Regions from separate parts of the Peribacillus sp. NPDC101481 genome, predicted to be linked through region 3. Evidence: riboswitches for the same ligand, from Rfam matches in the RefSeq annotation. Region 3 holds a riboswitch; each other region holds the start of a gene.
What was found. Region 3 has a riboswitch for S-adenosylmethionine ahead of ACIROD_RS13555 (Fur-regulated basic protein FbpA). Riboswitches for the same ligand answer to the same signal wherever they lie in the genome.
Positions count from the first base shown of each region.

Region 1: it holds a riboswitch for S-adenosylmethionine, as region 3 does, so the genes downstream of both, mtnW (2,3-diketo-5-methylthiopentyl-1-phosphate enolase) here and ACIROD_RS13555 (Fur-regulated basic protein FbpA) in region 3, are expected to answer to the same signal.
Region 2: it holds a riboswitch for S-adenosylmethionine, as region 3 does, so the genes downstream of both, ACIROD_RS20860 (O-acetylhomoserine aminocarboxypropyltransferase/cysteine synthase family protein) here and ACIROD_RS13555 (Fur-regulated basic protein FbpA) in region 3, are expected to answer to the same signal.

Region 1 is NZ_JBIWNJ010000001.1:563,713-565,977, forward strand. Features, by position in the region: gene mtnW (2,3-diketo-5-methylthiopentyl-1-phosphate enolase) at 1-876, opposite strand, end outside; SAM riboswitch class I at 982-1,135, opposite strand; gene ACIROD_RS02610 (pyridoxal phosphate-dependent aminotransferase) at 1,267-2,265, opposite strand, start outside.
Region 2 is NZ_JBIWNJ010000003.1:442,859-445,123, forward strand. Features, by position in the region: gene gcvH (glycine cleavage system protein GcvH) at 1-375, shown strand, start outside; gene ACIROD_RS20850 (toprim domain-containing protein) at 468-833, shown strand; gene ACIROD_RS20855 (thioredoxin family protein) at 837-1,145, shown strand; SAM riboswitch class I at 1,290-1,397, shown strand; gene ACIROD_RS20860 (O-acetylhomoserine aminocarboxypropyltransferase/cysteine synthase family protein) at 1,497-2,265, shown strand, end outside.
Region 3 is NZ_JBIWNJ010000002.1:729,629-731,893, reverse strand. Features, by position in the region: gene ACIROD_RS13565 (GNAT family N-acetyltransferase) at 1-496, shown strand, start outside; gene ACIROD_RS13560 (Spo0E family sporulation regulatory protein-aspartic acid phosphatase) at 565-759, opposite strand; gene ACIROD_RS13555 (Fur-regulated basic protein FbpA) at 1,013-1,201, opposite strand; SAM riboswitch class I at 1,377-1,481, opposite strand; TPP riboswitch at 1,639-1,744, shown strand; gene tenA (thiaminase II) at 1,834-2,265, shown strand, end outside.

The DNA of each region.
Region 1 (2,265 bases), on a different contig from region 3:
TAACCTTACTAATTTACCAAGCAATAATGGATAGCCGACCCCATAAAATGATGAAGCTGACAATGCTCCGCTATATGCGGGGTGCGCCATGATCGGCAGCTTGATACGATCATGTTCACTCAAGGCCTGCATTACATCCAAACCATATGTATGAACGTTGAACAACAAGGCATCTGCCCCTGCATCAGCCGCTTGCTCTGCCTTATCCAATAATTCAAATGTTTTCCCTGATAGATTGACTGCATATAAAGTTCGGTGGCCAGTGGTTTCATAGACATCATTCAATATTCGTTTTCCCGTTTTTATTCTATCGAAAAATGGAGTCAGTTCCTGGTCAAAGAGGATCTCATCATCTTTAACTAGGTCGACACCTCCTAATGCTTGTTGCCTCAGTTGCTCATTATGGAATGTTAGGTCTCTTCCTAATACACCTTTAAAGATGCTCATCACCAGGGGCCGGTTAAATACGCCAATCTTTTTCCTAATGCCTTCAATGCCAAATTGCGGCCCGGGAAAGGCTTTTTGAATATCACCGACAAAATCCAAGTCGATAAGTTTTATTTCCCCGTCCAATGAAAGTTTGCCGAAGACCGTCGTTAGGATTGCAGGTAAATCATTGGAGAAATTCCTTGCCGGATAGGCAATTTTAATAAGCGAACGGTATACTTTACGATTAAAGTAGCTGTTTGCCCTCTCTTCTTCGGAAAGTGGTGTCACCGATACGACGCGTCCCTTATGTTTTTCCAGTTGTTTCTGGACTAAATGGGGCAGGTCCGTCCATGTCCCGACAGTCAAACCTAAGGCAATGCTCTCTGCTTTTTTCTCATGATTCCCCTTAGAATCATGAATTAAATAAGTAGCGACTATCTCGCTCATTTGATCACTCCTATATCACGTTAGTAAACTCTCGATGTCATTAACCTGAAATGGTCTCAAAATGGCAAAAGCCCCTTCATAAAGAAGAGGCTTTAATAAGCCATCTTCTTATCTCCCAGCCATTGGCTGCAAGAATTAGCACCGTGCCTTGTGGATTTCAAGAAAAATCCGGCGAAGAATTCCGCCCCATTTTACAATGGAATTACGGTCGGTTGCTGGGCTTCATAGGGCTAGTCCCTCCACCTGCTCAAAATAAGAAAACGCTGATATATAAATTTGCATCCAAGTATCGAAAGATTAAGAATTTATTTTGTATTCTGACAGGTAATCCCTACTTTGTCAATAAGTTTTAACTATTTAAGGGTGAATTAATCGGATATATCATTGTGGTTAAAATAATTTTAATTTACTTATCCGTTCCACAGCCTCTTTCAGCCGTTCTTCCGAAGTCAGCAGCCCTACCCTGACATAACCTTCGCCAAATTCACCAAATCCATTCCCTGCGGCAACAGCAACGTGGGCATGCGTTAATAAATAGTCTGCAAAACTCTCGGACGTAAAACCTTTAGGTACCTTGAGCCAGGCAAAAAATGATGCCGCAGGAGCTTTGACATCCCAGCCGATTGCCCTCAATCGCTCAATGAAAACATTCCTTCGTCCCTCGTACATCTGCACTAACTGCTCTACACAGCTCTGCGAGTCAAGCAAAGCGCTTGCAGCAGCTTCTTGTATCGCCGGGAACAGACTCACATAAAGATGGTCTTGTAATAGTTCAAGAGCTTCTATGACACTCTTATTCCCCACTGCGAAGCCGACTCTCCACCCTGCCATATTGTATGTTTTCGATAGTGTGTATATTTCTATTCCTATTTCCTTCGCTCCCTCTGACTGGAGAAAGCTTATCGGTTTTTTTCCGTCGAATCCTATCGCCCCATAAGCGAAGTCGTGGACCACACAAATTGAATGCTCTTTTGCAGTAGAGACGGTCTCATCAAAGAAACTTTCAGTTGCAGAAGCACCTGTGGGATTGTTCGGATAGTTCAAGAACATCATTTTGGCTTTATCAAGTACTTGTTTATGTATGTCACTGTATTTTGGAAGAAAATCATTTTCTTCTGTCAAGGGCATGAATTCGGTCTTTGCCTGGGCTAAAACAACACCGGAAAGATAATCCGGATAGCCGGGATCCGGAACAAGGATCGTATCACCCGGATTCAATAAACACTGCGGCAGTTCGACAAGGCCTGCCTTTCCCCCGAAGAGAATCGCCACTTCACTTTTCGGATCCAGCTTGACACCGAATTCACGTTCATAAAAGACGGCAGCAGCATCTTTTAAATATTGATGCCCCCGGAATGGCGAATATTTATGATTAACCGTTTTTTCAGC
Region 2 (2,265 bases), on a different contig from region 3:
ACACCAAAAGAACTTCGTTACACAAAAGAACATGAATGGGTCAAAACGGAAGATGGAACAGTGCGCATTGGAATTACAGCTTTCGCACAGTCCGAGCTTGGGGACATCGTATTCGTTGAGCTTCCGGAAATCGGCGATGAATTGAAAGCGAACGAACCATTCGGAAGTGTTGAATCCGTTAAGACCGTTTCTGAGCTTTATGCACCTATCAGTGGCAAGGTTATTGAAGTAAACGAAGATTTAAGTGACAACCCTGAATATGTAAATGAGTCTCCTTATGAAAAGGCATGGATGGTCGTGCTTGAACCATCTAATAGCAGTGATATTGAAAGCTTGATGAGCGCTGAAGAGTATGAGAGTTTAATCAACGGTTAAAAAAAAGGAGAGGGGGGACTGAAAAGGCCTGCTCTCTTTTTCATTTTGTACCGTGGCAGTTGCGCACATAATTCGTGAGATGGAGTGATGACATGGAGTGGGGCGAATTCGATAAAGTGATCATTGTAGAAGGCAGTTCCGATAGAAGAAAAGTTGCCTCCGTTTTAAATGAAGATGTGGAAATAAGATGTACGAATGGGACCATATCATTAACTAAGCTGGATGAATTAGTGGATGAATTGATGGACCGTGATGTTTATCTCCTTTTTGACGCAGATGAATCAGGAGAAAAGCTGCGGAAGCAGTTCCGAAGGGAAATGCCTGAGGCGAACCACCTGTATATTAATAAAATGTACAAAGAAGTGGAAAGCTCACCCGAACATCATATCGCAACTGTGCTTCTATCTGCCAATATGAATGTGAAAATGAAATTTTTAAGTCAAAGGGTGAACGACTAATTGATGCAGGAATGGAAAGAAGAAGAGTGTAAGCTTGCTGTTGAAAATGGGGAAACCTTTTGCTTATATTTATATACCCCTTTATGCGGCACTTGTCAGGTTGCCTCCAAGATGCTGACGATATCCTTGGAGCTATTCCCGGAATTGAAGGCAGGCAAAATGAATATGAATTATGTCCAAGCAATTGCCGAATCATATGAAATCGAAAGTGTTCCATGTTTATTATTTTTCAAAGAAGGACGGCTGCACAAAAAAATATATGCCTTTCAATCCGTTCCTTATTTGTACGGATTGCTTAAGGAAATCAGCTAAGAAACCAATCGGAACCGTGGTTGGTTTCTTTGTTGCGGACATATGAATGTTAGATGAAATTAAACAAAGAATATTCTAACAATTCATTGACTGATTTAATCTAAAATGCTATATTTTGAATTAAGTAACGGCAGAATTTAATAGTTCTTATCAAGAGTGGCGGAGGGACTGGCCCGACGAAGCCCGGCAACCGGTATAAATTTTTATATACGGTGCTAATTCCAGCAGAGTGTTGGCTCTGGTAGATGAGGTGTATTCTTGAAACCTCTTCTTATTGAAGTGGTTTTTTTGTTTATAAAAGGCCAGACATCATATAATTCCAACTAAATCCATAGAAAAAGGTGAAATCATATGTCAGGGAAAAAATTGCGTTTCGAAACATTGAGTGTTCATGGCGGTCTGCAAGCTGATAAAACAGGTGCACGTGCAGTTCCTATCTACCAAAGCAATGCATACTTGTTCAAGGACACCGACCATGCAGCGAATTTATTTGGCCTAAAGGAGAATGGCTATATATATTCACGACTCCATAATCCCACGATCAGCGTTTTTGAGGAAAGAATGGCCTTATTGGAAGGCGGAATCGGCGGATTGGCAACAGCAAGCGGAATGGCTGCCATCTCACTTTCAATCCTGAATATTGCCGCTGCAGGGGATGAGATTGTTTCAGCATCTACATTATATGGCGGTACGTATAACCTTTTTGAAAATACTCTTCCTAAATACGGGATTAAAGTGAAGTTCGTTTCTCCAGATGACCCTGAAAATTTCAAAAGGGCGATTACGCCAAGAACTAAAGCCATTTTTGCTGAAACCATCGGAAATCCAAGTTTGAGGGTGCTTGATATTGAAGCGGTAGCGAAAATCGCCCATGATGCCGGAATACCTTTAATCGTTGATAATACCTTTGCGACACCGTATCTATGCAGACCAATTGATTTTGGAGCGGATATTGTCATCCATTCCGCTACAAAATGGCTTCTGGGAAATGGAACTACGCTTGGCGGTGTCATCGTGGATGGAGGGAAATTCGATTGGAACTCGCCAAATTACCCTGGCTTCACAGAGCCTGACCCAAGTTACGACAATCTGGTATACGCCGAGGCAGTTGGACCTGCCG
Region 3 (2,265 bases):
CATAGAGTTTAGAGAGGCAGAACTATCTGATTTACCTAGAATTGTTGAAATATATAATTCGACAATTGCTTCAAGAATGGTCACGGCAGATACGGAGCCTGTATCCGTCCAATCGAGGGTTAAATGGTTTGAGGAACATCATTCAGAAAGTAGACCGCTATATATCATTACTATAGAAGGGAAAACTGCTGGATGGATAAGCTTTCAATCCTTCTATGGCCGACCGGCATATAATTCCACTGCCGAAATCAGCATTTATATTGATGATTATTTCCGGGGAAAAGGAATCGGACAAATTTCGATTCAAAAGGCAATTGAATTGAGTCCAAAATTAGGTATTAAGACTATATTGGGTTTCATTTTCGCCCACAATATACCTAGCCTTAAGCTTTTTTCCAAATTCGGGTTTGAAGAATGGGCACATTTACCTCAAGTTGCCGAGCTGGATGGCATTGAGCGGGATTTGATCATTCTTGGTAAACGTGTCGATATTTAATATAATTTTTTAGAGCTATTGCCTTGAGCAGTAGCTTTTTCAAATTAATACAGGTCGAATTGGCTAATTTAAAAATACCGATATGCGTTTTGGAGGGAAAAATATTCTGACTCACTTTTACTTGCTAACGCATTTAATAGCGTATCCAATTCTTGACTGGCCTGAACAGTAAGCAGACTTGTTAAGCCGTAACTTGCTGCCAATTTGATCATTTCCTGTCTCTTTTCTTCTACCCTTTCTATAGTTACTTTACGGCAAGGCATTATATGCCACCTCCCATTTATTCAATTTTTTTACACTTTCATCATAATTAAACTACTAGTTAAAATCAACTATTTTACAGAAATAAAATGTGTTATTTTATAGGTCAAATGTGACAAAACACCTACTTTATTCTTTAATTATGTATATTTTATGTCATTTTCTATTAAACGCAAAAAAGCATCCACTAGTGTATACTGTGAATGCTTACATCATATCCCTTATCCAAGAGCCCAAAATATAGTCCATCGCTTACTATGTCATCCATTCAGAAGGTGACTCGTTATTAGGTCTATTTATAACAATCTTATATTCATCTTCAAGCACTTTTAATGGGGCATCATAAAGGTGCCTTTCATCAGAGGTTTTGTATACTCCATTGGCCAATAGCTCTTCAATGAGCTTTGCCTTCCTCTGTTCAATCCTCTTAAATAATTCTGCCATGTAAATGGCTCCTTTCCTAGTCATCCTAGAGCCTGCTTCTAGTTAGCTAACTTTATCAACTTGTTTGATTTTCACCAAATTATATATACCTTTTCTATTATGTCACTAAACGTTATTTCCCAAAAATAAAAGCCCCTTCTAATTCAAGAAGAGGCTGACTGTGTCCGTACGGCTCTTCTTATCTTCCAAGCATATGCTTGTTGGATTTAGCACAGTTCCCAAAATGGGTCCGCTGCCGAGGTTTCTTTGGGCCAAGTCCCTCCACCTCTCTGGATAAGAATTCGATATATAAATGATGTAGAAATGATTCTACCCTAATAATTATCAAAAGTCAATTACCTGGTTCTCCCTTTTTTCCTGGACATTACATGCTCCCTCTTCAAATACGGGTTGCATTTTCTTGTCTTTCTGATATGATGTCAGTAATTACATACAATTCACACCACTAGGGGAGTCTTTTTTAAGACTGAGATGGAAATAGTTTCCGGACCCTTTGAACCTGAACCGGCTCATACCGGCGGAGGGAAGTGGATGATATCGTCCATTTACAGACTATATCCATCTACCCCGTTCCGTATTCAGGAACGGGGTTTTTCATTATCTATGGGAACCATTCTAAAGGAGGATGAACAATGGAGAATATTAAAACAGAAACATTCAGTGATAGACTTCATGCACGGGCAAAAGAGATTTGGAAAAGGAATCATTCACATCCCTTTGTCCAGGCAATTGGAAATGGTACGCTTCCTGAAAAGAAATTTGCCTATTACATGAAGCAGGACTATATCTATCTCATGGATTATTCCAAGCTCTTTGCTTTAGGTGTCATCAAAGCCCATAACATCGAAACCATGGCAAAGTTTGCGAGTATTTTAAATGAAACCCTTCAAGTGGAAATGGATATCCATCGGCAGTATGCTTCCGAATTCGGGATCAGTTCCAAGGAATTGGAAGAAACAGAACCTACTCCCACCACTCTAGCCTATACAGGTTACATGCTAAATGCAGCTCAGCATGGGACATTGGCAGACTTGATCGCCTGTCTCCTGCCCTGCGCTTGGGAT